Regions from separate parts of the Lysinibacillus sp. PWR01 genome, predicted to be linked through region 3. Evidence: riboswitches for the same ligand, from Rfam matches in the RefSeq annotation. Region 3 holds a riboswitch; each other region holds the start of a gene.
What was found. Region 3 has a riboswitch for cobalamin ahead of nikA (nickel ABC transporter substrate-binding protein). Riboswitches for the same ligand answer to the same signal wherever they lie in the genome.
Positions count from the first base shown of each region.

Region 1 (7,810 bases), on a different contig from region 3:
TTGATTTTACGAACAAGCATGACTACGTGATAGTAGAACCCGCTTATTTGATGGACAAACCAACAAAGAAAGCCGTCGGTGCACTATAAAAGAGGCTGGGACAAAAAGAAAAAATGTTAGACCGATTGCATTTGGGTCTAACATTTTTTTGATTTAGGAAGGAACACTCTACTCATTGAAGCGAAAAAGTTATTATCTGTTTTCGTTATTTTTCAAAATAATCGAGTTCTGTCCCAGCCTCTTTCATTTAAATGCAGGATCGAAATATATTCACGTTCAAGCAAGAAATACCCGCGGAAGCAAGTGAAATACTCGCGCTTGAGCAATGAATACCCGCGGAAGCAAGTGAAATACCCGCGCTTGAGCGACGAATACCCGCGGAAGCAAGTGAAATACTCGCGCTTGAGCGACGAATACCCGCGAAAGCAGGCAAAACGCCTCCGAGCGAGCAGCCCTACAAACAATGCATGGCTGCCTGTGCTTCATGCCACGGAACCGTATATCCTTTGCCTTTTGCACAAAAAATACTGGAGGAACTATATTCAGGGTCGGCATTTTTATCGTAGCCAATCTGTGCAATTACTTCCTCTGTATTATGACACATATCATAGCCATCGAATTGGAGTGTGAGTGCACCTTTCCCATTTGTATAGGCAGCAAAGGTTGTGCTGTAGCTCATTAAAGTGGCAACGGGCGCGCGACCTGTTAGCACCACATCTGTTTCGGATAATATCGGGTCATCGAATGTGCCTGCTGCTTGCTGAATGTCAGTCATCATGCGGCCGATAAAGTCGTTTGAAGCCTTCATTTTAAAACGATAATAGGGTTCAAGTAGAACATTTTGGGCTTGCTCTAGTCCCTGGCGCAGCGCACGGAAACTAGCTTCTCGGAAATCGCCGCCCGATGTATGTTCATTATGCCCGCGACCTGTTAGCAGTGTAAAATGAACATTTGTTACAGGGAAGCCTGTAAGTAAGCCATGATGATCACGCTCAAACAGGTGTTTTTCAACAAGGCGCTGATTGCCTACGGATAAATGATCTGCATGACAGGCATTGCTGAAGGTATTGCCGGTTCCACGTGGATTTGGCTCCATTAATAAATGAACTTCCGCATAATGCTTGAGTGGCTCGAAATGGCCATAGCCTGTCACCGTCGTCGCAATGGTCTCCATATATAAAATTTGCGGCTCGCCAAAGGAGACGGCTAATGAAAAACGTTTCATTAATACCTCTGTCAGGACCTCCAATTGAATGACGCCCATAATATGGACATGGATTTCCTGAAACTTTTCCTGCCAAACGACACGTAAAGAAGGCTCTTCTGCTTCAAGTAAACGGAAAATCTGTAGCACTTCCTTGATATGCTGATCGCCCGCATATTGAACCTTTGCCTGTAGCGTTGGGACAAGCTCATAGGGCTGTGTTAGCGTCGTTGTACCGATTCGATCTCCAATGTTTGCCTGACTCAGCCCTTTCACAGCGAAAATCTCTCCTGCTTCAACCTGTTGAACGGTCTCAAAGCGATTGCCATTATAAAGGCGAATTTCTGTCACTTTTTCCGTCACTTCACCAAATGAAAATTCATCCCGCACATGTAAGGAGCCCTTGACAGCCTTCATAAAGGTTAAACGCTGATGCCCATCATGACGAATTTTAAAAACCTCTCCCTCAAACGGGGCATTCTGGTCAAATTGGGTCACAGTTAACAGGGGAAGTTGGTCAAGAAATTCCTGAATGCCCTCATCCTTTAAGGCAGAGCCTGTAAAGCAGGGGAAAGCACACTCGTTTTTAATCATAGCCTGTAGCTGAGCAAGACATTGTCCGTGTTCCAATGACTCACTCAAAAAGGCATCAAGCATTTCTTCATCATGTTCAGCCAGCCATTCCATGATGCTATTTGACACATAATCTGCTCGCAGCGGTTCATCGACGAACAACACATGCTGAGAGCAATCTTTACGAAGCTGGCTCATGACAGCTCCTACATTTGCTCCTTCACGATCCGTTTTATTGATAAAGAAGAAGGTAGGGACATGGTATTTACGTAAAAGCTGCCACACCGTTTCAGTATGGCCTTGTATCCCTTCGACAGCGCTAATGATAATAATGGCATAATCCATCACACGAATGGCACGCTCCATCTCAGGGGAGAAATCGACATGCCCTGGTGTATCAATCAATGTGTATGTATCATCGCCAATGCTCATGCGACCTTGCTCGGCAAAGATCGTAATCCCACGCCTGCGCTCTAGCTCATGATTATCAAGAAAGGTATCCTGATGATCGACTCGACCACGGGCTTGAATACTATTTGTATGAAAAAGCACTTGCTCAGAGAAGGTCGTTTTCCCTGCATCCACATGCGCAAGTACACCGATTGTTTTGTACATAAGAAATCCTCGTTTCTATAGATTGCTATCTTTTCATTGTAACAGAATACTCGCATATATAATTCTTGTAAAATAGTTCGTATTTTTGTCGAAATAGTGCTAATATAGTGATGATTGCATAATTAGCGTCATACTACGCTAGTCTATCAATAGTATTGACCATAATAGAACGTATTGGTGCAAATGGCATTTGTCATTTGCTTAAAAGGGAAATCGGTGCAATTCCGATGCTGTCCCGCAACTGTAAATGGAGAGTCTATACAGCATGCCACTGTAGTAAAGCTATGGGAAGGCGTATAGATGATGAACCTAAGCCAGGATACCTGCCAGTATGTGTTTTTTGACTAAGAACCACGAGGATGGGGATAGTGATGAAGGTTATGATACCGTTTTTTCACTATGCTACTCTCTTGGCGACAAGAGGGTTTTTTTATGCCCTTCCAACCACCTTGGTAGCAAAGAAGTCTCTGATTTCTTTCTATATTTTAACAACAAAGGAGAAAAGGACATGAAGAAATGGAAAAGTATATGGCTGATGATGATCATTGCCTTAGTCGCTATTTTAGGGGCTTGTAATGCAAAGGACAAAACTGAATCAGCAGCACAAGGTGAAAAGGTTGAGCCATCTGAGGCAGCAACAGAAGTAACCATTGAAAATAATGACACAACCCAAACATATAAGGAAGCACCTACGAAAGCGATTAGCTTAAATCAGCATGTGACAGAAATCATGCTGGCGCTTGGCTTAGAGGATTCTATGGTTGGGACGGCTTACTTAGATGATAAAATCTATGAGCCACTACAAGAGGCATACGATAAAGTCCCTGTGCTTTCTGACCAATACCCAACGAAGGAGCAAGTGATTGATGCCGAGGCAGATTTCCTATATGCAGGCTGGAAAAGTGGTTTTGGTGAAAAGGGCGTTGGCACACCAGAGGAGCTTGAAGAATTAGGCATTCATACGTATTTACATACGGCTTCTAACATGACAAAACCAACATTAGAAGATATTTTCACTGATATTCGCAATATCGCGAAGATTTTCCGTATCGAGGATCGTGGCGAAGCTTTAATTGAGCAAATGACAAAAGATGTAGAGGCAGTACAAGCTAAATTACCAAAAGATAGCGAAAAATTACGTGTTCTTGTGTTTGATAGCGGTGAAAAGGATGTATTTACAGCTGGTCAAAACTTTATGAATGAGCTAGTGACAATCGCGGGCGGTCAAAATATCTTTGGTGATGTGGAATCAGGCTGGACAACTGTGTCGAAGGAAGATGCAGTAGACCGCAATCCAGAGGTTGTTGTCGTGATTGATTATGGTGAAACAACGGCCGAACAAAAGATCCAATTCTTAAAAAATGATCCAGCATTAAAGGAGATGGAAGCTGTCAAGAATGATCACTTTGTCATCCTGCCACTTTCAGCAGCGTCTGAAGGGGTTCGTGCTGCAGAGGCCATTGAAATTTTAGCGAAGGGCTTCTATCCTGAAAACTTTTAAACCATTCGAGCTAGCGCTTTGCTAGCTCCTTTTTCATAAGGAGCGATATCAATGAACGCATTTCAAAAAAACGTACCAGATCAAACATTTGAAACACTAAACCGTGAGGGTGAATTTACCCGTCTAGCAGTTAGCCCTGGCATTATCAATAAGCATTATACGCCAGCGCAATTTCAAAAAATAGCCGAAATTGCTGGCGAAAAGGGTGCGATTAAGTATTCCGCCTCCTATAGTATTCTCGTATCCATTCCAACGAGCGATGCGACAGAAGCTGTGCAAGCCTTACAGGAAGCGGGTCTTTATGTTGCGCCCTCTGGTTCCATTATTGCCATGAAGGCTTGCGATTTTTGTGATGGTGAGAAAATGGAGGCTGCTCCGATAACTGAACATCTTTATCATGCTTTAGAGGGGATCAAGGTACCTGCAAGAGTACGTGTCAATATCAATGGCTGTGCATCTGCCTGCTACAATGCAGTCTATGATGATATTGGGCTCGTGTATCAGCAGGAAAGCTTTGATGTCTATTTAGGTGCTGTGCCGATGGGGGCAAAGGCACAGGCTGGCACATTGTTCGCTAAAAGGGTAGGTGTCGAGCACATTGAAGATTTTTTATTGCACATGATAGGCCTTTATAAAGAGCATGCTCGCCCGAATGAACCCTTTTATAAATTTTATCGCAGAACAAAGTCCGCAGAATATTGGGAACTAGTAAAAAATTCTATTAAATAGCAGGAATATTACTTAGGGTGTCGAAGTATTGTAGTAAGGCACAGAAAATTACAATACAAAGGAGCAAGAACATGACATCGAAACAAGGGATTCAACCAGAAGATCTTTATCACTTAAAATCAGTAGCAGATCCACAGCTATCACCCGATGGAACTGAGGTAGTTTATGTAGAGACTCGTATGGACGAGAAGAAAAACGACTATATCTCGAATTTATTTTACATAAACTTGAAGGACAAAACGCCACAGCAATGGACATTTGGTGAGGATAGAACAAGTTCCCCTGTTTGGTCACCAGATGGCAGCCGAGTTGCGTTTTTGTCAACGAGAACAGGTAAATCGCAAATTTATGTGCTATCGAAAGCAGGTGGAGAGGCAAAACAGCTGACACATTGTAAAAATGGGGCAACATCCCCTGTCTGGTCCCCATGTGGCAAGAAAATTGCTTTTTCAGTCGTCCTAGGGAAAGATGAAACCATCCAAGATAAAGCGGAGGATGAGAAGAAAAAGGACAAAGAACTCAAGCCACTAGAAATCGAGAAAATGAAGCACAAATCGGATGCTAGTGGATTTATTGATATGGAGCAGTTTGTTCATATTGCCCTTGTCAATGTGGAATCAGGAGAGCTAGAGCAAGTGACGGAGGGAAAAGAGTACTTCCATCTCGGTACATGGTCGCCAGATGGCAAATACCTTACGTACTTAGCCGATAAAGCGGAGGATTTGGATTTCTCATTTAATGTGGATATCTATTTATTGGATTTAGAAACTAAACAGAGCCGCAAGCTAACAGAAGGATCTGGTGCATATTACCAAACGGCTTGGTCTCCGAATAGCCGATTCCTTTCTTTTGTAGGCGGAGAGCGTGAATTTGAAAATGCCACACAAGCGAAGCTATGGATATATGACATGGAGCAAAAACTGCTAAACTGTGTAACAAGTGAATTCGATGCGCCTGTCGGTGATTTTGTCATCGGTGATTTCCTACAAGGGGTAGCGTCACCACGCGTGCAATGGATGAATGATAATCATAGCTTCTACTTCCAAGTCACAGATCATGGCAATGCGGCGATTTATTTCGGAAATATAGATGGCGAAATTTACCCAGCGATTCATGATGATCAATATGTCTATGGCTTTTCACTTGATCCGCAAAACGATCAGGCTATTGTAGCGATTAGCACAACGACAAACCCAGGCGATTTGTTTTATGTAAACCTAAAAACAGGTGACAAAGAACAGTTGACGTCAATTAATGAAGAATTTTTAAAGACCAAAACATTAGCTGTTCCCGAAAGTATTGAATTGGAAGGCGCTGAAGGCTGGAAGGTCAATGGCTGGATCATGAAGCCAGTTGGCTATGAAGCAGGGAAGAAGTATCCTCTTATTCTTGAAATCCATGGTGGTCCACATGCGATGTATGGCAACACCTACTTTAATGAATTTCAAATTCTTGCTGCACAAGGCTTTGCAGTGCTTTATACTAATCCGCGTGGTAGTCATGGCTATGGCCAAAAATTTGTGGATGCAGTACGTGGCGATTACGGTGGCAATGATTATGCAGACTTAATGGCAGCGGTAGACTACGCTTTGGAGCACTATGATTTTATTGACCAAGACCGTCTTGGTGTAACAGGTGGAAGCTATGGTGGTTTTATGACCAACTGGATTGTGGGCCATACAAATCGCTTTAAAGCGGCTGTGACGCAGCGCTCCATTTCAAACTGGATTAGCTTTGCGGGTGTCAGTGATATCGGCTATTACTTTACAGACTGGCAAATTCAAGCAGGACTCGATGATATAGAGAAGCTATGGCATCATTCACCGCTGAAGTATGTAGACAATGTGGAGACACCATTATTGATTTTACATGGTGAAAAAGACTATCGTTGTCCAATTGAGCAGGCAGAACAATTATTTATCGCCTTAAAGTATCGGAAAAAAGAAACAAAATTCGTTCGTTTCCCTGAGGCGAATCATGAACTATCAAGGAGCGGCAAGCCCACATTACGAATTAATCGACTTGAATATATTCGTGATTGGTTTGTGAAATATCTATAATAGGGTGGCCTAAGAAGAGCATATCTTCTTAGGCTATTTTTAATAGAAAAGCCCCGTATGATTGTTTATAACGTTTCAATCGTTTGAAAAATCTCTTTGTAAAGGATATCTAACCCTTTTTCATCTTTCGTATAGAAATACCAAACATCTTCTCGATTTGCATCATGATCATATAAATAAATGGTTGTATGAGAACCGTTATTTAATGATTCCCAATGAGCCGTTTCAAATGTAGTTCCTTCTCTTGTAAATGGAAAATGACGTTTTGGTGAATCAAAAAAAACAATAGGGATTTTAGCGTTTTCATAAGCTTTAACCAATTTATCAGCTGATGCTTCTTCAAACATCACGGGTGTTACCATAACAGCATCAAAATTTGTGGAAATATGTAATGTATCCTCGCTAAATTCATCTAATGAAATGGTTTCGAAATGAATTTTTTCGTTATTTAATTCAGGAATAGTACCAACTACAGCCATTTTTAAAGGCGCTCCATCATATTTAGCTTCATCATTTGAACATGCAACTAATACTAACAAACTTAATATGAATAAAAATTTTTTCACAATTATCCTCCTTTTTTCTCGCGATATCGTTGTGTTCATCACATAAAAAAAGAATCACAACAAGGTGTGATTCTCGATGGGTTAGTCGATTTTTTGAATGAACACGACCTTCAGATAATTAAACTCAGGGTATTCACGTTGTACTCGGAAATCCTTCGGCAAACCGTATTCCTCCACGATTTTATAGCGTGTACGAGTTTCTTTAAATGCTTGGTCAATAAAGCCTTTGAACTTTTTCATACCGAAGCTAGCATTATTTGTGGAAGCCACAATGATGCCGTTTTTAGCGGTAATGGCAATCGTGTCCTTCAGTAATTTAGGGTAGTCCTTTGCTGTTGAAAAGGTCATTTGCTTCGTACGTGCAAAGCTAGGTGGGTCTAAAATGACAAGGTCAAACTGTAAAGCATGACGCTGCGCATATTTAAAATAATGAAAGACATCCATGACTTTTATATCCTGTGCCTCATAATCAATATGATTGACACTAAATTGCTCAATTGTTTTGGCTAGACTGCGCTTGGCTACATCTACACTCGTTGTCTTGATGGCACCTCCTAGAGCA
Region 1 covers NZ_JBHERJ010000096.1:25,942-33,751, reverse strand. The annotation lists gene ACEVFT_RS22245 (hypothetical protein) at 1-89, shown strand, start outside; gene ACEVFT_RS22240 (GTP-binding protein) at 455-2,392, opposite strand; cobalamin riboswitch at 2,551-2,737, shown strand; gene ACEVFT_RS22235 (ABC transporter substrate-binding protein) at 2,901-3,893, shown strand; gene ACEVFT_RS22230 (precorrin-3B methylase) at 3,945-4,622, shown strand; gene ACEVFT_RS22225 (S9 family peptidase) at 4,694-6,682, shown strand; gene ACEVFT_RS22220 (amino acid oxidase) at 6,748-7,248, opposite strand; gene ACEVFT_RS22215 (class I SAM-dependent rRNA methyltransferase) at 7,330-7,810, opposite strand, start outside.
Region 1: another riboswitch for cobalamin. It lies ahead of ACEVFT_RS22235 (ABC transporter substrate-binding protein); the one in region 3 lies ahead of nikA (nickel ABC transporter substrate-binding protein).

Region 2 (7,810 bases), on a different contig from region 3:
CTCTCCATGAGTAACAATTCATCGCAATAAAGCGAGGCTAGATTCATATCGTGTAGTACCATAACAACCGTTAAACCACATTCCATCGCTTCCTTCCGAACCATGTCTAAAATTTGACGTTGGTGTGCAATGTCTAAATGATTAGTTGGCTCATCCAGTAATAGAATTTCTGCTGTTTGAGCTAAGGCCTGTGCTACAAACACTCTTTGTTGTTCACCGCCAGATAAAAATTCCATAGGCGTATGCTCATATCGCTTTACACCTGTTTGAAGCATGGCATGTTGAACAGCCTGCTCATCTTGTGCAGACCAACTTGAGAAAAAGCCTGTTTGATGCGGGTAGCGCCCTAGTGAAACTGCCTCTCTCACACTATTCGAGAAAGCATTTGCATGAAGCTGTGGTAATACAGCCATCTTTTTCGCCAAAGCACGAGCATTATAAGAAAGAATATTTTGTCCATCAATCGAAATAGTTCCAGCAGTAGCTGGTAAAATACCACTCATTACTTTTAATAATGTGGATTTCCCGCTACCATTCGGCCCTAGAATACCAAGAATTTTCCCTTTTTCAACAGTAAAACTAATGTCCTTGACGATTGGTACATCTTCATAGCCACCTGATAGATATTCAACAACAATCATGCCCGTACCCCCTTGCTTCTTCGCTGCTTATAAAAAATAAAGGAGAAAACTGGTGCTCCAATAAAAGCCGTAATAACACCAATTGGTAGCTCTCTTGGCACAATGATTGTCCGTGCTACTAAGTCGCAAATAATGAGTAATGTTGCACCATTGAAAAAAGATAATGGTAATAAGTGGCGATGATCAGAACCCCAAATCATCCTTGTCATATGCGGCACCACTAATCCTACAAAGCCAATTGTGCCAGAAACCGCTACAGCTGCTCCGGTTAGCATGGAGCCACCTGCTAATATCAAATATTTACTACGCTTCACATTAACACCTAAATGTTTTGCTCGCTCTTCACCATACAACAAAACATTTAGCTCTCGTCTTTGCGTCCATAGCATAATTGAACCTACAATAACAAATGGAATGATCATTTGGACATATGGCCAACCACGCATCGATACAGAACCAAGTAACCACCCTATTACCTGACGTAATTCTTCACCAGATAAAGCAATCATTAATGAAATAAGGGAACCTAAAAATGAACTAAAAATAACACCTGTTAATATCAATGTTTCCATTTTCAATGAACGGTCTACGAGTCTAGCAAAGCTCATGACAACTACCATCGTGATGATAGCACCGATCATACTGAAGGTTGGTAGAGCATACAAACCGACGACAGGGATAGAAATACTGAAAAAGATTGTTATAACAGCACCAACAGAAGCCCCTGATGAAACCCCTAGTGTGTATGGATCTGCTAATGGGTTTTTTAATAAACCTTGGAATGCGGCTCCAGCAATAGCTAGAGATGCCCCCACTAGTCCTGCTAACAACACGCGAGGCAAGCGAATTTTCCAAAGGATATTGGCGGCTGTTTCATCAGCCGCCTTATTCCACAATACTTCTAATGGAATATGAACTGAGCCTATCGCTACGCCACACCAGATGCTAATAAGAAGAAGCGTACATGTTAGTGCATAGGCTAGTGCTATTTTTTTCACTTAAATACCTCAGGATAGATCGCTTTTGCTAATTCTTCTAGACCTTCTGCTAAACGTGGTCCTTGACGACTCGTTGTACTTTCATCTACCTGTACAATCGCATTATTTTTTACGGCATTAATAGTATCAAAGCCCGCACGTTTTGGTATTTTCGTTAAAATATCTGGTACATAATGATATGTCACCACAATGACATCTGGATTTTTTGCGATAATTTGTTCTGCATCAATTTTATACCAATTATCACCATCTACAGCTACATTCTCTGCATTGATCATTTCAAGCATTGCGTTCATAAATGTGCCATTGCCAGCTGTATAAATATCTGGCTCATCCGATGCTTCGACTAACACTTTTTTTGGTTCAACATCCTTGACTTTAGTCAAAACTTCTTCTACTTTGGCCTTCATATTAGCAACAATTTTTTCAGCCTCTGGTAATTTCCCTGTAGCACGACCAAGTTGCTCAATTGTCGTATATGTTTCATTAAAGTCTTGTGCATTTCTTACTACAAACACTTTCAAACCTGCTGATTCAAGCTGTGCAATAGCCTCTTCTGATAGAGACATGCTAGATTCGTGTGAAAAAACGATATCTGGTTTTAAGGCAATAATTTTTTCAATATCGTATTCCATTCCGCCAACCTTATCTTTCTCAGTTGCCTCTGGTGGATAATCGTCGTTGTCAGTAACACCAACTATTTCATCATTTAAACCAAGTCCAAAAAGGATTTCAGTGTTACTTGGAATAAGTGAAACAATTTTCTCAGGAGGTGCTTCAAGAGTAATGTCCTTGCCAAGGGCATCTGTTATAGTCATTGGGAATGTTGCTTCATCCTGTGCTGTTTCTTGCTGTGTTTGCTGCTCAGTAGCTGGCTTGCTAGCTTCTTGTCCACAAGCAGCTAGCAAGCCTACTGCTAAAAATGCTGATAATCCTATTTTCCAAAATTTCTTCATGTGAATCCTCCTTCGTTGATCCGTGCGACATTTCACTTTATTCTGCATCAAAATAAAACCCCTCATCTGAATGATGAGGGGGCAAAATCGCACCAAAAAAACTGATACAAAATCCACCACCCTATCCTCGTAGGTTGTCATGTCTGTTATAAAGGCAGGTCTCCTGGCTTGTGCTCCTTGCGATTTTTCAAGCCTTCCCGAAATCTTCAGTGGCATCATTTGAAAAAAACTCACACTTACAGTGGCGGGACCGCATCGGAATTACACCGATTTCCCTTTTCACTTTACTTAAGTAAAGAACCTTTACAATATTCAGTTGATTTCATTATACATGAAAATGAAAGAAGTCGCCTCCATTCAAGACGACTCCCAAGCTATTATACAATTTCAGAAAAATATTGAACTGTCTTCATTCGAGCACCCATTTCTCTTAATGACCACGTCTGCTCTAAATAAACGTCCGCTAGTTTTTCATATTTCCCACCAAATTTATGTGCCCATTCAACTGCTACGACACTTTCATAAAGATGAGCCATTTTTTTCGCCATATCTTTTGCTTCAAATGTTTTCGTTGCCGCGTCTAAAGCGCTAAAAATTTGTAGTTTCACAGCCATATTCGCCAATTGTTCTTTAACGATTTGTACTAACGAGCTGTTAGCTAATTTTTCTAAGCGTTCCTCCATCTCCTGTACAAACAGTTCATGTGCATGAAACTTATCTACTAACCGAATGAGTTCTAAGGCCAAAATATTAGCCGTCCCCTCCCACACCGTCAACACTTGTGCGTCTCTTAATAAGCGGGGCGTTACAAAGTCTTCGATATAGCCATTACCTCCGTGTAATTCAATTGCCTCACTAGCATAATGAACGGCTTGCTCTGCTGTTTCCTTTTTCATAATGGCAATATATAAACGATTCATAATAAGGTCTTGCTGTGTTCCCTGTCCACTCGTCACTTTATCGTATAATTGAATAAGATCAAAAACTGTCGCTACTTCCACATGCAACTTAGCCGCAAATTTACCTAAAGTATCCTGAACCATAGGGTATTGTGTTAAAGGCTTGCCAAATGCATAACGATTGGTTACGTAATGTTTTGCCTCTAAAAAGCCACGACGCATAATGCCAATTGAAGCTACTGCATTACAAATTCTTGAGAGATTTAGTGCTTCTAGCATGTAATAAATCCCTTTATTTTGCTCCCCTACAACATAGGCAAGTGCACCATCAAATTCTACCTCACCTGAAGGAACTGCTCGAACGCCTAACTTATCTTTCAGTCGGCGAATACGAAGATGATTGGCTGTTCCATCTTCTTTGTGCCAAGGAACTGCAAACAACGTTAAGCCTTTGGAACCTGCTGGCGCATCTTCTAGTCGTGCCAACACCATCGCTACTCCACACATGCCCGCATTAGATGCGAAGTATTTTTCACCATATAGGCGATACGCAGCGCCATCCTTTCTCGCCTCCACAACATTCGCGCCAACGTCTGAGCCTCCTTGACGTTCTGTTAAAAATGTCGCACCTTCATATAACTCTGTGTCACCTGTTGCACAAACATGAGGTAAGAAACGCTGCTTCACCTCTTCATCCGCATAATGATCTAATAGGTAGGCAGTAGCCATCGTCAATGTCACGGGACAATAAAAACCAGGCTCTGCATGAGACAATAAGTAACCTTGCGCAAAGCTATAAACATAATTCCCCTTGTGACCTAGCTGTGGAATATCCTTGTGCACATAGCCGACAATACCCGTATTATATGTCTCTTCAATCGTTTTCTTATAGCCATCATTGACCCAAACCTCTGATATCTCTTCACCATAGGCATCATACCTTTGAAGGCGAGGCTCCCCCTGCCGATCTGTATACTTTGCCCTCACATCAATGTCACCTGCACATAGCTCTCCAAAATCTGTTAACTCTCGATGGGCATAGGACAAAAACTCTTTATCTAACATCATTTCTAATATTTTTTGAAGCGTTTCATCCTCTGTATAAAAGTTCGTAGTACGCATTTCTTCTTGTTGTAATACTTTCATGCTATCTCACCTCTTGCCCCTTCAAAGATTGTTTTAATATTTTACCTGATGCATTGCGTGGTAGCGCTTCCACTTTTTCGAAAATACGTGGTATTTTAAACTTTGCCAGATGTTCCTCTAAATAAGCTTTCAGCGCTTCCTCATCAATGTCTTGTTTAGCGGAATATACTGCCTTTACAGTTTCCCCCCATTGTGGATGGGGTACACCAATCACAGCAACCTCGAATATCCCTTCAAAGCCTAATAAGCAATCTTCAATTTCTTTCGGATAAATGTTGACACCACCCGAAATAATGACATCCTTTTTACGATCAACAATCCAAATAAAACCATCTTCATCCTTACGAGCTAAATCTCCTGTTTTTAACCAACCGTCAATGAAGGCCGCATTCGTTGCCACTTCATCCTTATAGTAGCCAAGCATATTGCCCTCACCTAACAAAACAATTTCTCCTACTTCGCCAACATTTACATCTTCTCCGTTGTCATTCACAATACGCAACTCTGTACCAAGCGGCGCCCGCTGCCCTATACTTCCAGCCTTTGTTTCATGCTCCTTGCCAAATAATAATGAACCACTTGGTCCCGCCTCTGTTAATCCATATACACAAGTTAAATTATTTGTTCGGAATGCCTGCTGAATGAAATGAACTTCATTTTGGGATAATGGCGCCCCACCATACACCCACCATTTCATTGAAGACAAATCAGCCGATTGTAATCTTGGCATCTGTGCCGTTAATAAATAAGCAACAGGTGCACCAAAGAAATGCGTGGTTTTCTCCTGTTCAATGGCATCAATGAATAAATCAGGTGTAAAAGTTGGTATTAACACATTTGTTGAGCCTACCAATACGCCTGCCATTAAAAATAAATGCAATGGCGCCGAGTGTGTTAATGGCATCATGAGCAAAATACGGCTCTCAGGCTTTACCTCCATTTCAACAGCAATCATTTGTGCCACTGTTAAAATATTACGATAGCTAAATAACACACCCTTTGGTTTGCCTGTTGTACCAGATGTATACAAAATCGTGGAAGGGTCATCTTCATGCAGCTGGCAATCAATCAGTTGTGTACTAGCATTTTGAAGCATTGTTTCATATTGAAGCCAACCCACTTTTTCTTGACCTGTTTTAATTTTTACCGGGATCACAGCTAGCTGTTCAACTGCGGCAAAAATAGCCTCATGAACAACAATTGCCTTCGCTTCTGCATGCTGCGCCACATATTCTACTTCCTGCAATGTAAATTTCGCATTGACTGGCACAACAATCGCTCCGATACGCTGAATAGCAAAGTAACTGACAACAAACTCTAAAACGTTTGGCATGAAGATGATTACCTTATCACCCTGCCTTACTCCCTGCTCTAGCAAAGCATGACTGAAACGTGTCACCTGCTCATCTAAATCTTGATAGGTAACGCTTCTGCCATGACAAATAACGGCTTCATTTTTCGGATACTTACGGGCATTACGTGCTAATAAATTGGAACTATTCATCGTGCATCTCTCCCTTTAAAGTCGCTAATTTTTCACTAAACATGCCATGCATTTGTTGTAATTCATGTTTCATCTGCGTCAGCTCAGCTATTTTACTCTCAATCTCTTGAATTTTTTGTTCTCCGTATTCAACCGTTCGTTCTAATTGCTGAATTCCCGAGCGATCAAAATCAAATAGTAAAACCATCTCTTTGATTTCCTCCAGAGAAAATCCATAACGCTTGCCTCTGAAAATAAGCTTGAGCTTCGCCAATTCTTTTTTGGAAAAGGTTCGTTGATTGGTAGATGAGCGATGAGGACAAAGAAGCCCAAGTTCCTCATAATAACGAATTGTCCGTGTAGATACATTAAACTCCTTTGCTACCTCCTGAATCGTCTTCAAAGCCATCTCCCCCTTTCCTAATTGGCAACAGTATACCATTGACGTTAACGTAAACTTCAACAAAATTTTCGAAATTAACAGAAAAATAAAGTTTGAAACAGCTAATATTCCACGGTCTATCCGTTTCTCGAGTCTTTCTATCCGTCACTTTTACGGTTATATCCGCCACTTGTAGAACTTTATCGTTCACTTTCAGCCTTCTATCCATTAAAAAAGCCCCTAACACATTTCATGTTAGGCGCTTAAAAAGGTATTACATTTTTTCCGGTGCAGATACACCAATTAAACGTAGTGCATTCGCAATTGTTGTGCGGACAGCCGTAATTAACGCTAAACGAGCCTCTGTTAACTCTTTGTTTGAAGCATCTAAAACTTTTTCTGCATTATAGAAACTATGGAATGCAGCTGCTGTTTCTTGAATATAGTTTGCGATACGGTGTGGTGTACGGTGTTTCGCTGCTTCCGCTACCACTCTCGGGAAATCGCCAATCTTTTTCAATAAATCAATTTCTTTTTCTGCTGTTAACAGATTGAGATGTTCTGTTGTAGCAGCAAAGCCTTGTTCATTTGCTGAACGTAAAATAGACGAAATACGTGCATGCGCATATTGTGCATAGTACACAGGGTTTTCATTCGATTGTGAGACAGCAAGGTCAAGATCAAAGTCCATATGAGAATCGCCCGCTGTTTTGACAAAGAAGTAACGAACTGCATCAAGGCCAACCTCTTCTACAAGCTCACGCATTGTTACTGCGTTCCCTGTACGTTTAGACATTTTGAATTTTTCACCGTTTTTATAAAGCTGAACCATTTGAATAACTTCCACTTCTAACGTATCGCGATCATAGCCAAGTGCTTGAATCGCTGCTTTCATACGTGGAATATAACCGTGATGGTCAGCACCCCAAATATTGATTAATTTATCGAAGCCACGGACAATTTTGTCTTCGTGGTAAGCAATATCTGGCGTTAAATATGTGAATGACCCATCATTTTTAATTAACACACGATCTTTATCATCACCAAATGTTGTAGAGCGGAACCAAGTGGCACCATCCTCTTCAAACACATGACCATTGGCTTTTAATTTATCTAATGCTACTTCGATTTTACCGTTTTCATATAGAGATGTTTCAGAATACCAGACATCAAAATTCACACGGAAGTTTGCTAGGTCTGTTTTTAATTTATCCAATTCTAAAGCTAAACCATGCTGACGGAAGAAGGCAAAACGATCTTCATCTGATTTTGCTAGAATAGCTTCACCATGCTCGTCTGCTAATT
Region 2 covers NZ_JBHERJ010000083.1:15,956-23,765, forward strand. The annotation lists gene ACEVFT_RS18560 (adenosylcobinamide amidohydrolase) at 1-641, opposite strand, end outside; gene ACEVFT_RS18565 (FecCD family ABC transporter permease) at 638-1,639, opposite strand; gene ACEVFT_RS18570 (ABC transporter substrate-binding protein) at 1,636-2,595, opposite strand; cobalamin riboswitch at 2,732-2,915, opposite strand; gene ACEVFT_RS18575 (acyl-CoA dehydrogenase family protein) at 2,973-4,640, opposite strand; gene ACEVFT_RS18580 (class I adenylate-forming enzyme family protein) at 4,642-6,144, opposite strand; gene ACEVFT_RS18585 (MerR family transcriptional regulator) at 6,137-6,526, opposite strand; gene ACEVFT_RS18590 (hypothetical protein) at 6,492-6,734, opposite strand; gene argS (arginine--tRNA ligase) at 6,780-7,810, opposite strand, start outside.
Region 2: another riboswitch for cobalamin. It lies ahead of ACEVFT_RS18570 (ABC transporter substrate-binding protein); the one in region 3 lies ahead of nikA (nickel ABC transporter substrate-binding protein).

Region 3 (7,810 bases):
ACAAACTTATTTTGAAGCATTATGTGCCTATGAAACATTGATTACGCTGCCTGTTCAAGGATTTGGCCTAGACTTTGTTCATGGCTATAAAGGGAATATGGAGTCACTGCGTCAATTTGGTTTCCCGCAGGATAAAGTATTGGCAATTGGGGTTGTAAATGGCCGTGATATTTGGCGTTCAAACCTTGCAGAGGTCAACGCAACGATTCAAGCCATTGAACAGCTAAGTCAGGCCGAAGAGCTATGGATTCAACCATCAAGTAACCTACAGCATGTTCCAATCACAACCTCTCTTGAAAATGAACTTGACCCTGTTTTAAAGCAGGCTTTGGCCTTCGCAGATGAAAAAATCGTAGAAATCACGGGGCTAACTAAATTTAGACGAGATAAAGATGGTTCCTTACAACATAATTTTTCAGAAAGTATGAAGGCGATTGAGGCTCTAAAAAATCATCCAATCCGCCAAAACAAGTTGATTCATCAAGCTGTTCAAACTGTGACAACGCAAGATTTTGAACGACAAAGTGATTTTACGCAACGTCAAAATATACAACAACAGGCCTTAGCGTTACCACTGTTCCCAACGACTACAATCGGTAGCTTCCCACAATCTGATGAGGTGAAAAGAAATCGTAATGCTTGGCGAAAGAAACAACTAGCAAATGAAGACTATGAGGCATTTATAGAAGAGGAAACTAAGCGCTGGATCACTATACAAGAGGACCTAGATATCGATGTACTCGTTCATGGTGAATTTGAGCGTACAGACATGGTAGAATATTTTGGTGAAAAACTGACTGGCTTTGCCTTTACAGAAAAAGCATGGGTCGTTTCATACGGGTCACGCTGTGTGAAGCCTCCGATCATTTATGGAGATGTTGCGTGGGCCTCACCCATTACCGTAAAAGAATCAGCCTATGCTCAAAGCCTAACAAAGCGATTTGTAAAAGGCATGCTGACAGGGCCTGTGACGATATTAAATTGGTCGTTTGTACGCGATGATCTTTCCCGTCAAGATGTCGCTTATCAAATTGCATTAGCACTTCGCAAAGAGGTGGAAGCACTAGAAAACGCAGGTATTTCAATTATTCAAGTGGATGAGCCAGCACTAAGAGAAGGCTTACCGCTTCGAAAAGAAGAGTGGGGGGCTTACTTAGATTGGGCTGTCAATTCCTTCAAGCTTGCTACATCTAGTGTCAAAGATGAAACACAAATCCATACACATATGTGTTACTGCGAATTTAATGATTTCATCGAACCGATTAGCGCACTAGATGCAGATGTGATTTCCATTGAAACATCGCGAAGCCATGGGGAACTCATCACGTCACTACAAGTGCAACCCTATAAAAAAGGAATAGGTTTAGGTGTCTATGATATTCATAGCCCACGTGTACCAAGTGAGGAAGAAATGCTCACTATTATGAAAGATAGTATACAGGTTCTTGATCGCCATCAATTTTGGGTGAATCCAGATTGTGGCTTAAAGACAAGAAAAGAAACAGAAACCGTTGCAGCTTTAGCCAATATGGTTGCTGCTACTAAAACATTGCGTCAAGCCGTACAACAATCTACATCAAGATAATGAAATGATTTATTTAATCTACTACATCTACTCTCCAAAAGATAATAAAGGCCAGGGTAAGTTACCTGGTCTTTTTATGTTGTTTGGAGGAATTTATTATATTCAGAAAATAAAATTGACGTGAACATGCGAGCATGTTATGTTTATTACTAATTTCATAGCAATCATTACAAGTTTGAATGAATTCGTCTTTCATTCAATTAAAAGGAAAATGGGTGAAAATCCCATGCTGTCCCGCAGCTGTAAATGAGGAGTTTTGTTTCAAATACCACTGAGTAAGTACTTGGGAAGGTGAAGCAAAATCATGATTCATGAGCCAGAATGCCTGCTTGTAAGAAGATTCATTGATGATCTACGAAAGATAGGGAGATGGATGGAGACTTGCTCATCGTGAGTTTTTCTGTCCTTATTCTTTTTTAGAATAAGGTTTTTTTATGCCCTCTCTTCTTCAACAAGTAGATTTATTTGCACTACGAATAGAGATAGGAGACAGAAAATGAGATTGACTAAGTATTTACTTCCTTTACTGCTTGTGCTGATGTTCAGTTTACTTGCTGGCTGTACAAGCACGGATGAAGAAAAGGGGAAGACAGCGACACCACAAACAAATGAAAAAATGATAACAATTGGCTGGCCATTAGATGTCGGTCCATTGAATCCTCATACATATTTACCGAATCAAATGACTGCCCAAGCCATGGTCTATGAATCCTTGGTGGAATACAATGATGATGGCACGGTTACGCCAAAGCTAGCAGAAAGCTGGGACATCTCAGAGGACAAAACTTCGTATACTTTCCATTTAAGAAAAGATGTGAAGTATTCAGATGGAACTGCTTTTAATGCCGATAATGTCATTCGTAATTTTGATGCCGTATTAGCGAATCGAGACATGCATTCTTGGATGGGCATGGTCAACCATATGAAAGAGGTTGTAAAAATGGATGATTTTACCATTCGTCTGCAATTGGATGAACCCTATTATCCTGTCTTAAACGAACTTGCCTTTGTCAGACCTTTCCGCTTTTTAGGGGATAACGGATTCCCAGAAGGCGATACGACGCAAGATTCTATCAAGGAACCGATTGGGACAGGCCCATGGGTGTTAACTGAATACAAAAAGGACGAATATGCATTATTTAGTCGCAATGAAAACTATTGGGGAGAAAAACCACTAGTAGAACAAATAAAAGTAAAAATTATCCCTGATTCAGAATCTATTTCATTGGCATTTGAAAACGAAGAATTAGATTTAATTTATGGTCGTGGCATTATTAGTTTAGATAACTATACGTATTTAAAAGACAGTGGGAAATATAAAACAGCTACCTCTGAGCCTTTGTCTACGAAAGCACTGCTGTTCAATACACAATCTGGCCCGTTAGCTGAATTAAAGGTACGTCAAGCCATTCAATATGCTATTAATAAGGAGCAAATGGTAGACAGTATTACACATGGTACAGAAAAAGTGGCAAACACATTGTTCTGGGATGCGATTCCTTATGCCAATATAGATTTAGCGCCTATATTATACAATCCGGAAAAAGCGCAACAATTGCTAGATGAGGCAGGGTGGACGTTACAGAATGGAGAAAAAATTCGTTCGAAAAACGGACAACCACTATCATTAGATTTAATTTACATTGCATCCGATGCGATTCAAAAACCAATGGCAGAATTAATGCAAGGTGAATTAGCAAAAATTGGCGTACAGTTGAATTTAGAAGGTGCAGATGTGATGGTCGGTCTTCAAAAATTGATGGATGACCAGGTAGAGATTAATTTCTGGCGTACCAATGGACCGCCAACAGACCCTCATAGTTTTGCAAATGAATCAGCTACACCAAATGCTAGTGGTGTGTATGAGGCGAAATTAGGCTTACCAAATGCCAAAGAAATTGATACGAAAATTCACCAATTATTAGTAGGGACAGATGAAGAGGAACGCGTGCAGCTTTATACGGATATTTTAACGATGTTCCATGACCAAGCACTATTCTATCCAATATCTTACGAAACAAATAATGTGATTTATCAACCATATCTAAAGGATTTTGCCCCACGTGCATCTGAATACGATATACCTTATGCACAAATGGCTACAGAAAAATAAAAGTGGAAGAGAGAGTATGTCTAGCAAAGACAGCTCTCTCTTTATCATAGGATTGAGTAGGAAGTGACAGCATGTATGAGTCGACATGGATGTTTTGTTTAAAAAGAATTTTGACTTTGCCCTTTGTCTTATTAGGCGTTTCCATCCTAACCTTTGTATTTATTCGTTTCGTTCCAGTAGAGCCTGCTGAAGTCATACTACGTTTGGCAAGAGTTGCGCCAACAGAGGAAGCCATTCAGGCATTACGTGAAGAACTAGGGACGGACAAGTCGTTTCTTCTTCAATATTTACTATGGGGAAAAGGCGTATTACAGCTAGATTTCGGCACATCTTTTGTTAGTAAATTACCCGTGGCACATGAGCTATTTGCGAAATTACCCGCAACCATTGAATTAGCGATTGCTGCGTTTGTCCTTATTTTAGGGCTAAGTATCCCATTCGGGGTGATAAGCGCATTGTATAAGCACACCATCATCGATAAAATCATTCGATTCTTTACCATCCTGAGTGTGTCGATTCCAACCTTTTGGCTAGGTTTCCTACTACTCTATTTATTTAGCTTGAAATTAGGATTCTTTCCGACAAATGGGAAGGGCACACTATCTCATTTGGTTTTACCCGCATTCACACTGGCTTTACCAACAATTGGCTTGTTCGTTCAATTTATCCGTTCAACCATCCTAGAAGAATTACAGCAGCAATATGTTCAATATGCACAGTTAAGAGGATTAAAAAGCTCTGTGATTCTTATCCGTCATGTGTTGCGAAATGCTGCTATTCCATTGACATCCCTGTTAGGCATGACCCTTGGGAATCTACTAGGTGGAGCCGTCATTGTGGAGCAGGTTTTTAGCTGGCCAGGACTCGGCAGGTACTTAATCGAATCCATTATGAACAGGGATTACCCAGTTGTACAATGCTATGTATTAATTATCGCTGTTATCTATGTGCTTGCCAATTTATGCACAGATATATTGCATCGTTTATTGGACCCTCATCTAATGATGAAGGGCAGGAGAGATTAAAAATGAACTTCGTACGAACAAAAAGTGGCAATTTGATAGGATTCATTAGTCTATCGCTCCTTGTTATCATTGGCTTGTCGGGGCTATTTGCGCCAATTTTAATGCCACATGACCCTTTAGCTGTCGATATAGCTAAGAAATTTTCGGTTCCGTCTTGGGACTATCCATTAGGTACAGATCATTTAGGAAGGTGTATCTTGTCACGCCTCCTTTTAGGTATTCGTTATTCATTAGGATCAGCGCTCGTCATTCAGCTAGTTGCCATTGTTTTAGCTATCCTACTAGGTGCTTTTGTAGCGTTAAAAAGGGGCTTAATCGATTTTCTTTTTATTCGACTATGTGATATTTTATTAGCCTTTCCAACACTGGTACTTGCATTTGGACTGTTAGGTATATTAGGCCCTAGCTTAAAAAATGTTATAATAGCACTCATTTTTACACAGCTTATTTATTATGCAAGAATGGTCCGAAGTTTGTGTATCGGTATGAATGAGAAAGACTTTGTTCAAGCTGCAAGGATTTCAGGCACTACAGGTATCCAATTAATTAGACGCCATTATATACCCAATATATTGCCATCTATTGTCACGATTGTTGCATTAGATATCGGGAAGGTGATTTTAGAAATTGCGGGCTTTTCCTTTATCGGACTTGGCGTGCAGGCACCGATTCCAGAATGGGGCATGATGATCAATGAAGGGAAGCACTACATGCGGCAGCATCCTGAATTAATGCTTTATCCTGGACTTGCCATCATCCTTGTTGTTTTATTGTTTAATCAGTTAGCAAATCGTTTAAAAAAGCTTGACTAGTAAAGGGGAAGTTATGGAGAAAGTTTTAGAAGTGAAAGACCTCACAGTCAAAATGGGGGAGAAAAATATATTAACCTCTATCAATCTGACAGCTTATAAAGGGAGAGTCTTAGGAATTATAGGGGAAAGTGGCAGTGGAAAGACCATGCTTTGCCATGCCATCATGCAAACATTACCGTCCTTAGCACAAGTCACCCAAGGTGAAGTACTCTATCAGCAAGAAAATTTATTGAACGTTTCAGCTGCTAAATTGAGAACTTATCGTGGCCGGCATCTTTCGATGATTTTGCAAAACCCATCTACTGCATTCGATCGTATTCAAACGATTGAAAGTCATTTTCGAGAAACATTAAAAGCACACTTTAAGCTGACCAAAAAGGAAATGAGACAGATTGCCCTTGATGCTCTGAATAAAGTCCATTTACCTCATCCAGAGCAGCTTTTGTCCTACTATCCTTTTCAGTTAAGTGGAGGCATGCTACAGCGCGTGATGATTGCCCTGTCATTGGCGATACAAGCCTCTCTCTACATTGCAGATGAACCTACGACTGCTCTTGATACTATCAATCAAAAACAAGTATTAACACTTTTTGATTGTATTCGCTCAGAAACAGATGCAGCCATACTCCTTGTCACGCATGATTTAGGTGTCATTGCTGAACTTGCTGACGATGTGGCTGTGATGTATCAAGGAGAAATCATTGAGCAAACGAATGTTTTTGGTTTTTTTGATGCGCCTCAGCATCCCTATACAAAGAAGCTTTTACAAGCAAGAATGCTATTTTAGAGGTGAAAAAATGACGCTGCTAGACGTGAAAAATATAGACATGCATTATGCTCAAAGACCAGCCCTATTTCAACGAGGACAAAAAATTCCTGTATTACAAAAGGTGTCATTCTCACTTCAGAAGGGCGAATGTCTGGGAATCGTCGGTCAAAGTGGTTCTGGAAAAAGCACATTAGGACGCATTATTTTAGGGATTGAACGACCAACAAACGGAGAGCTGCTCTTTCAAGGTGTCAATTTATACGAAGCACCCAGCAAAGAGAAAAAAATGATACGAAGAAATTTACAGGCTGTTTTTCAAAATAGCTATCATTCATTTAATCCAAAACAGACGATTTTCGAAATACTCGAAGAACCGTTTTTGAATTTCGAGCATTTTAGCAAAGCAGAGCGACAACAGAAAGTAAGGGAATTACTAGACTGTGTAGAGTTAGAGTGGGCAATGGCTCAAAACTATCCCTCACAGCTAAGTGGGGGACAGCAGCAACGAGTCAACATCGCTAGAGCTCTTGCATTAAAGCCGAAACTGATTGTTTTAGATGAAGCCATTAGTAGTCTTGATATGATTTTGCAAAAGACGATTATAGAACTATTACAATCACTGCAAAAAGAGCTACAGCTTGCTTATATATTCATTTCACATGATTTACAAGCCACACGTTTTATGTCAGATCGCATCCTAGTGATGCAGCATGGCCAGCTCGTGGAGGAGATTGGGAAGGATGGAGTATATCAGCATCCCGCTTCACAAGAATTATACAATGCTATTTTGCCATCACACCCGCGAGAAAGAAAAAAGAAGGATAGACCAAATTAAACAGAAACTCCATTTTGAAAAATTCAAAATGGGGTTTTCTTAATTATTAAAGCAATACAGAAATAAAATTAATAATATCAATTATAAAATTAACTTTATTTATATTTTGATTCAAATAATTAATTTTTATTATTTACTTCTTTAAATTCTTTGTTATATAATCAACTTAACTTAAAGGAAGGAGTTCACTATGGCTTATCAAGTAATCACAAATTGCCCTGTCTGCAGTAAAACTTTGAAAATTACCAAGTTACAGTGTTCTCATTGTCACACGACGATTGAAAATGAATTTGAATTATCTAAGCTCGCATCTTTATCAAACGATCAGCTTCATTTTGTGGAAGTATTTTTAACCTGTCGAGGAAACATTAAAGAGGTTGAAAAGGAACTGGGGGTTTCGTATCCAACAGTTCGAGGCAAGCTAAACGACATTATTTCATCCCTTGGCTATGCTCAAAAGAAGAAAAATGAAATAGACGAGAAAAAAATTGTAAGCATGTTGGAAAATGGCGAAATCACAACGGATGAAGCCATAAAGCTTTTAAAAGACGAATAGGGAGGAATGGACCATGAAAGAGGAAATTACAAAAGTGTTAACCATGATTCAAGAGGGGAAAATTGATGCGGATAAAGGTTCAGAGCTGATTCAAGTGTTACAACAGAAAGAGGAA
Region 3 covers NZ_JBHERJ010000073.1:184,859-192,668, reverse strand. The annotation lists gene metE (5-methyltetrahydropteroyltriglutamate--homocysteine S-methyltransferase) at 1-1,585, shown strand, start outside; cobalamin riboswitch at 1,740-1,932, shown strand; gene nikA (nickel ABC transporter substrate-binding protein) at 2,082-3,698, shown strand; gene nikB (nickel ABC transporter permease) at 3,770-4,723, shown strand; gene ACEVFT_RS15665 (ABC transporter permease subunit) at 4,726-5,535, shown strand; gene ACEVFT_RS15660 (ABC transporter ATP-binding protein) at 5,549-6,322, shown strand; gene ACEVFT_RS15655 (ABC transporter ATP-binding protein) at 6,333-7,139, shown strand; gene ACEVFT_RS15650 (DUF2089 domain-containing protein) at 7,330-7,695, shown strand; gene ACEVFT_RS15645 (SHOCT-like domain-containing protein) at 7,709-7,810, shown strand, end outside.

Region 4 (7,810 bases), on a different contig from region 3:
ACAGATGGTCCAGGGTTTATGGGTGATGAGCCATATGAAACATTAGGAGAAAAACTGTCATTACCACCGTTTTTAGAACCAAAACGTGAACAGATTGAAGGTCTTGTTCGCCCGATTGACACTGTAAGAAGTTCTATTATGTTCGATAAAGAATATGAGTAACATAATTTCATCCAGTTGGGAAAGAAAAGCCTCACTGGATGAATACATAACTGTATTGGGGGATAAAAAAATGGAATTTTCCAAGCTGATTGATAAGCGTCGCTCTGCTAATAATTTTATCAAGGACGTTAAGATGACTGAGGATGACATACGTCCTATTTTGGAGGATGTCAAGCTTGCCCCATCAGCATTTAACTTACAGCATGCCAATTATATCGTTGTGCTGGATGAGGATATGAAAGAAAAGGTGAGAGAGGCGGCATTTGGTCAATATAAAGTGCATTCAGCTTCAGGAGTAATTCTTGTATTAGGTGACAAGGAAGCTTATAAGAATACTGCTGAACTAAGTCAAGGCATGGTGGATTTAGGTATAATTACAGCTGGCGAACTAGAAGATATTGTAGTAGAGAATACAAAATTTTATGAAGACCGTGGTGAAGCATTTATGAAGGATGAAGCCATTCGGAATGCATCTTTGTCTGCTATGTTATTCATGCTAGCTGCGAAAAATCGTGGCTGGGATACTTGTCCAATGATCGGCTTTGATAATCAAAAAATGCGTGAGCTTTTCAATGTGCCAGAAACACATGAAATTGCTCTAATGATTACTATTGGGAAAGAAAAAGAAAGCAGTCGTCGATTACGTGGATATCGTAAGCCAGTTGAAGAATTTGCCATTTATTATTAAAATGGTATAAAATACAATAGCTATACAAATACTATGAATAATGTACATTTAGGAGGAAACATCATGAAAGTAGTAGCAATCGTAGGTAGTATCCGTAAAGAATCTTATAATATGCAATTAGCTCAATTTATTCAAAAACGTTATACAGAAAAGTTAGACCTTGAAGTTTTAAGCTTAAAGGACCTACCAATGTATAATCAAGATATCGAAAATGAGGCTCCACAAGCAGTTCTTGATTTTAAAGCAAAAGTAAAAGCTGCAGACGCTGTACTTTGGGTTACACCAGAATATAATGGTACAGTTCCAGGGGTTATGGTCAATGCTATTGATTGGCTATCTCGTGTAGATAAAGTAATGATTGGCAAACCATCTATCATCATGGGTGCATCAATGGGGAACTTAGGTACTGTAAAAGCACAATTACATTTACGTGATATTTTGTTCTCTCCTGGCATTAACTCACCATTACTAAGCGGCAATGACGTTTATATTGGTGCTGTTCACACTAAATTTGATGCAGAAGGCAATTTAACTGATGAAGGTACAGTGAAATTCCTTGACATAGTCATTGATAACTTCTTAAACTGGGCAAAAAAATACATTTAATTAAAATCTGACCCATAAGTATACAATATACTTATGGGCATTTTTTGTTTGGACAAATGCTCCTTCTGCATGAAATCTTCACACTTTCACGTTATACTTTTAAGAAATTCTAAATTGGTGGTTACGGATGAGAAAATTATCACTAAAGCTTGGCATCATCTTTTTCATCACATTGTTTTGTATCGAAACATTTATGATGTTTTTTTTGCATGTTTCCTTGACCAATTCTAGAGTGGAAGAGGAATTAGCCAGTTTGCAAGCGAGAGGAAACTCACATCGTACTATATTAGAACAGAACTTCAATAATGAAACACTAGCACATGTCGTTCTTATGGAATCGGAAGCAAGTACAGATGTAGTGGTGACTGACCATGAAGGTACAATTCTTGCCTCCTCACAACCACATCTAGAAATCAGTGATCTATTTCGTAAGATAGAGGGGAATATACCTTATGAGGGAAGGGTTTTACAAGACAATTGGCAAAAGGTTCAAGCTATTGCTACGATAAGCCCTATTCAAAATCAGCAAGTAACGATTGGCTATGTATTTATGTTTCAAAATACCGATTCCATCCATGCATTAATGAAACGTCTCAATAAGCATTTTCTCATTGTGGGTATTGTATCTGGTCTTGTCAGCATTGCAGTCATTATTGTTCTATCTCGGAAGCTCGCTAAACCACTTATTCAGATGAAAGAGGCTACATTGAAAATGAGTAAGGGTGATTTTACAGTCGCTCTTTCTACGAATGGAAAAGATGAACTTGGAGATTTATCGAATGCGATACAGCTACTATCGAATGATTTAAATCATTTAAGGCAAGAGCGTAAGGAGTTTTTATCGAGTATTGCACATGAGCTTCGCACACCGCTAACCTTTATTAAAGGCTATACAGACATTCTTGCGAAACGGGATTTAACAGAGCAAGATCGTCAAAAGTATTTAGCTATTATAATAGAAGAAACCAATAGACTTTCTCGGTTAATCAAAGACTTATTTGATTTAGCAAAAATGGATGAAAACTCATTTGTAATTGAAAAACATTGCTTACATTTAGATTCGTTTTTTACAAGCATTGAAGAAAAATTAAGCCCTGCTTTTCAAGATAAAGGTATCTATTTTGTTGTACGTTGTGATAATGGCTTAACACTATGTGCCGATGAAGCAAGACTGGAGCAAATCCTGATTAATCTATTAAATAACGCATTAATCTATTGTGCGCCCGGAGATACGACTACCGTCACTGTAAAAAAACACAATGAAGTTTTAAGCATCATTGTTGAAGATACAGGTAAAGGAATACCAAAGAAGGATTTACCATATATTTTTGATCGGTTTTATCGTGTGGAAAAATCTCGTAGTCGTGCTTTAGGTGGTTCTGGACTAGGGCTTGCTATTGTCAAGGAACTTGTACAAGCGCATGGTGGAGAAATAAAGGTTAGTAGTGAAATAAATAAAGGGACTACTTTTGAATTATCATTTAAAGGAGTAGAAATGAATGAAAACAATTTTATGCATTGATGATGAGCCAAGAATGTTAGATTTATTAACCCTTTATTTAGAACCACTATTTCTTTGTAGAGCCATGTCTTCCATTCAAGAGGCATTGGATTTTTTAGAAGAAGAGCATGTGGATTTAGTTCTTTTGGATATTATGATGCCAGAGATGGATGGATGGCAGGTTTGTCAGGAAATTAGGAAATTTTGGGATGTCCCGATCATTATGCTTACTGCAAAAGGAGAACATGCTGATATTGTAAAAGGCTTAAACCTTGGTGCTGATGACTACATATTAAAGCCTTTTGATGAGGAAGAGCTGTTAGCACGAATACATGCTGTATTAAGAAGATCGAAATCAGAAGAAAAAGTAATTAACTTTGAAGGGCTTTGTTTAGATAGAGAGTCCTTTGAAGTATATTTTCAACATAAGGCAATTCCATTAACACCAAAGGAATTTGCCATGCTTGCCCTATTTTTAGATCATCAAAATAGAGCATTTTCTAGAGAACACCTTATCCATACAGTTTGGGGATATAATGTGACGATTGAAGATCGTACCATTGATTCACATGTGCGTAATTTAAGAGAAAAATTAAGAAAAAGTGGTTTCCCTGCAGATGATTACTTGCAAACTGTTTGGGGCATCGGCTATAAATGGCATAAGTCTGCAAATAGAAAGCCAATGGAGCATAAGAGCTAAAAATAACCTCTACCAGAATTGAAGGTAGAGGTTATTTCTATTATTTTGGGCTAAGCTCTTCTTCTGTTACCCATTTATGATTTTTTACAGCTTCACCACTTGCAGTGGAAGTATAATCAACCATATATACAGTTGTTTGCACAGCCTCATCAATAAGGACAGTCGCATTTTCCATACCTTCCATATGTGCTGCATCCGTTTTTACTTCTGTTCCAGGAGCCAGTGGTGCTTCTTGTGGGTCAATCAATTCTTCATGAATCACCCACTTATGCTTTTCTATACGCTTTCCACCAGATGTGGGCTCATAGGAAATAACATAGGCAGTCGTATTATAGGCACCTACTATTGTTGCTTCGGCTCCTTTCATACCGTCCATATGTCCATCTGTAATAATGGCTGTACTCCCCACAGGAAATTTCGGGTTTTCAGCTTTTTTTAAGGTTGCCGGTATTTCGCCAGAACTTGAATGGTTCATCGTAGAATGATCGATTTCTTCAGAAGTATCCACAGAAGTGGATGCAGGCTTTGTTTGATCCTCTGTACAAGCCGATAAACTAATTAAAGCGACTACTGATAATAGTCCGATTGACCATCTTCTATTGAATGTCATGTGATATCCTCCTCACTATTTGCCCTTACTGTAGCAAATAAATGTGCAGAAATGATGGACATGACCTATGAATAAATTTTCCTCTAGTCTGACACGAAAGAAGTGAAGAGATATGTTATTGAATGGGCATGATTTTCAATGTTTTTTGTAATCTATACGCGAAGATACCAGCAAAAATGGCTAAAATAATATCTTTTGGTAGTGGAGGCATCATCCAAAGCCAAGCTAGCTTATAAGAAAAATTCTCTGGCGCACTTGCCCAAAGCTTGTATGCAAAAAACATCCAATTTGTTCCTATCAAATAATTTATAGCCGTTGCTACTAAAGCAGCTACGATAAAGCTTTTCTTTGTCCCGCTTCGTTCCACGATCCACCCTGCAACAAATGCCGCTAAAATAAATGTAATAATAAACCCAAAGGTAGGACTTAAAATTTGACCAATTCCACCACCAAAGCGAGCAAAGACAGGTGCTCCTGCCAATCCCACACACATATAAATTGTACAGGCGAGCGCACCTTTTCTACTACCAAGAATAAGCCCTGCTAAAATCGCAAAAAAAGTTTGAAGCGTAATGGGTACACCACCAACTACCATAAAGGGTGCAAAGGAAGTGATATTAGCACCCACCATCATTAGCGTTGAAAATAATCCAATATAGGTAATGTCGACAGTTCTTAATTTATGATGACTATGTTGTGTAACAGTTGCCATGATTTCACCTCGTTTTAAAAGTTATTACAGCTAGTGTAAAAAACGAAAGTATTTGTGTCAACATTATTATTAAAATTAGTTAACTCAAATGCTAGATGCATTTCCATGTAGACTAACTATCTATAAAAATGTATGATAGAATCGTCACAATTTTATAACTTCAAATACTATTGGTGTGATATTTTTGAATGTCACTTAAAAGGGAAGTCGGTGGAAGTCCGATGCTGTCCCGCAACTGTAACGAGGAATCCTATAATATTATTTGCCACTGTGTAAGAATGGGAAGGCAATTATAGGATGTTGAATCGAAGCCAGGAGACCTGCCAGTTAGTAATACCTGTAATGCCCACGAGGATGCAAGCAATTACGGACAATAGCTGGATATTTTCTGACTTTGTTTAATCTAGGGTATTTCTATGTGTATTTTCGCATGGAATACCTTTTTTTATTGCTTCATTCATCAATATTCAGTAGGAGTTTAAAACAGATGAATAAAAAATTTATGTTATTTTCCTTTGTACTTTTCATGGTATTAATTGTTTCAATGACATTTGCTGTAATGGTTGGCTCTGTTTCAGTTACACCATTATATGTATGGAAAGTTATTCTTTCTAAAATTCCTTTTATACAAAATGCTATCGAACAAGATTGGAGTCGCTCACAGGAAATCATCATTTGGCAAATAAGAGCACCTCGTGTTTTGCTAGCTGCTATTGTTGGAGCGGGGTTAGCCATTGCGGGGGCAGCGATTCAGGCGCTTGTACGAAATTCCATTGCTGACCCGTATATTCTAGGAATTTCTTCAGGGGCAGCTGTCGGAGCTACTTCTGTAATTATTTTAGGGGCCTTTTCATTTTTAGGGATTTACGCTCTGTCAGTATCCGCATTTCTTGGGTCATTACTTGCCATTGCACTTGTTTTTTTCTTATCACGTGTTGGTGGACGTGTCTCTATTTTCCGCTTGCTATTGGCAGGTATGGCTGTGTCCTTTATCTTAACGGCTATCTCTAACTTTATTTTAATGATGTCAAAACAAGAAGGGGCTTTAAAGGCTGTTATGTTTTGGATGCTAGGTAGTTTAGCTGGAGCTAAATGGAATAATATTGTGATTCCAGCTTTCGTATTCTTCGTTGTATTTGGGCTACTGTGGCTACACTATCGCAATTTAAATTTATTATTACTGGGGGAAGAGGCGGCAGTGACATTAGGCGTGAATCTTCAGCAATTTCGTATCCAGCTAATATTACTCGTTTCTCTGTTAACAGGTGTGCTTGTCGCAGTTAGTGGTTCTATCGGATTTGTGGGATTAATTATTCCCCATATTGTGCGATTAATTGTGGGCTCAAACTATAAATATGTAATACCTATTAGTGCTTTAATAGGTGGAATATTTTTAGTATGGGCAGATGCCTTTGCTCGAATCATCATCGCTCCTCAGGAAATGCCAATTGGTATTATTACAGCTTTTTGTGGAGGACCATTTTTCATTTGGCTACTCCGACGTAACAACTATTCTTTCGGTGAAGGAGATTAATTTCCATGACATTAGAAGCGAAACAAGTATCATTCTCCATTTACGATCAGCGTATACTACATGATGTAAGTATTCAAATAAAAGAAAAGCAATTTGTTGGATTAATTGGCCCTAATGGAAGCGGAAAATCAACATTGTTAAAAAATATGTATCGTCTCCTAAAACCTGAAAGCGGTACGGTATTATTAAATGAGCAGGATATTTTAAAGCAAACAAGTAAAGCAATTGCGAAAAATTTGGCCGTTGTTAGCCAAGAAACACCCGTTTTATTTGATTTCACTGTGCATGATTTAGTCAGTATGGGGAGAACGCCACATAAAAAGCTATTAGAGCTTGATCAAGAGCAAGATTTCCAAATTGTTAAAGATGCTCTTAGACAAACGGGTATATCTCATTTAGAGAAGCGAAGCTTTAGCTCTCTTTCAGGAGGCGAGAAAAAGCGCGTAATGGTTGCACGAGCACTCGCTCAACAAGCACAGGTACTAATATTAGATGAGCCGACGAATCATTTAGATATTCAACATCAACTTCAACTCATGGATTTAATTCAGACCTTACACTTAACCGTAGTGGCAGCTTTGCATGACTTGAATATCGCTGCTATGTACTGCGATCAAATTTACGTTTTACAGCAAGGGCGGATCGTTTGTCATGGTACACCAGAGGAAGTGCTGACGCCAGCGTTGTTGCAAGATGTATTTGGTGTTTTTGCCGATATTCAAACACATTCACTGACAGGTAAGCCTTATCTCACATATGTCCCTGACCAATTTGCGAAGAAGGTCAGCCAAGTTTAGGAAAGCAAGATCTTCTATTTAAATACATATAACATCCTTTATAGGGAGTGACTGTATGCAAATAGCCTTTACGAAAATGCATGGTATTGGCAACAGCTATATCTATCTTGATCTTTTTCAATATGATTACAAGGAAGATATCTTTTTTGAATTGGCTCAGAAAATGGCCAATGTTCATACAGGTATTGGCTCAGATGGATTAATTATTATCCAACCATCCAAAATGGCTGACTGTGGTATGCGTATTTTTAATAAAGATGGCTCTGAGGGGACAAATTGCGGTAATGGTCTTCGCTGTGTTGCTAAGTATATCTTTGACCGTCATATTATGCGAAAAGAGCTAATTACGATTGAAACGAAATCCGGAATTATGCTGGCACAGGTAGTGGTTCAAAACAATAGTGTGATAGAAGTGATTGTCGATATGGGCAAACCTCTCTTATTGCGCAAAGACATTCCGATGCTAGGAAACCCAAATGAACATGTCATTAATGAGGTAT
Region 4 covers NZ_JBHERJ010000066.1:11,139-18,948, reverse strand. The annotation lists gene ACEVFT_RS13290 (ring-cleaving dioxygenase) at 1-162, shown strand, start outside; gene ACEVFT_RS13285 (nitroreductase family protein) at 233-850, shown strand; gene ACEVFT_RS13280 (NADPH-dependent FMN reductase) at 914-1,456, shown strand; gene ACEVFT_RS13275 (sensor histidine kinase) at 1,584-2,978, shown strand; gene ACEVFT_RS13270 (response regulator transcription factor) at 2,956-3,657, shown strand; gene ACEVFT_RS13265 (YdhK family protein) at 3,698-4,267, opposite strand; gene ACEVFT_RS13260 (biotin transporter BioY) at 4,383-4,979, opposite strand; cobalamin riboswitch at 5,134-5,321, shown strand; gene ACEVFT_RS13255 (FecCD family ABC transporter permease) at 5,467-6,513, shown strand; gene ACEVFT_RS13250 (heme ABC transporter ATP-binding protein) at 6,519-7,310, shown strand; gene dapF (diaminopimelate epimerase) at 7,366-7,810, shown strand, end outside.
Region 4: another riboswitch for cobalamin. It lies ahead of ACEVFT_RS13255 (FecCD family ABC transporter permease); the one in region 3 lies ahead of nikA (nickel ABC transporter substrate-binding protein).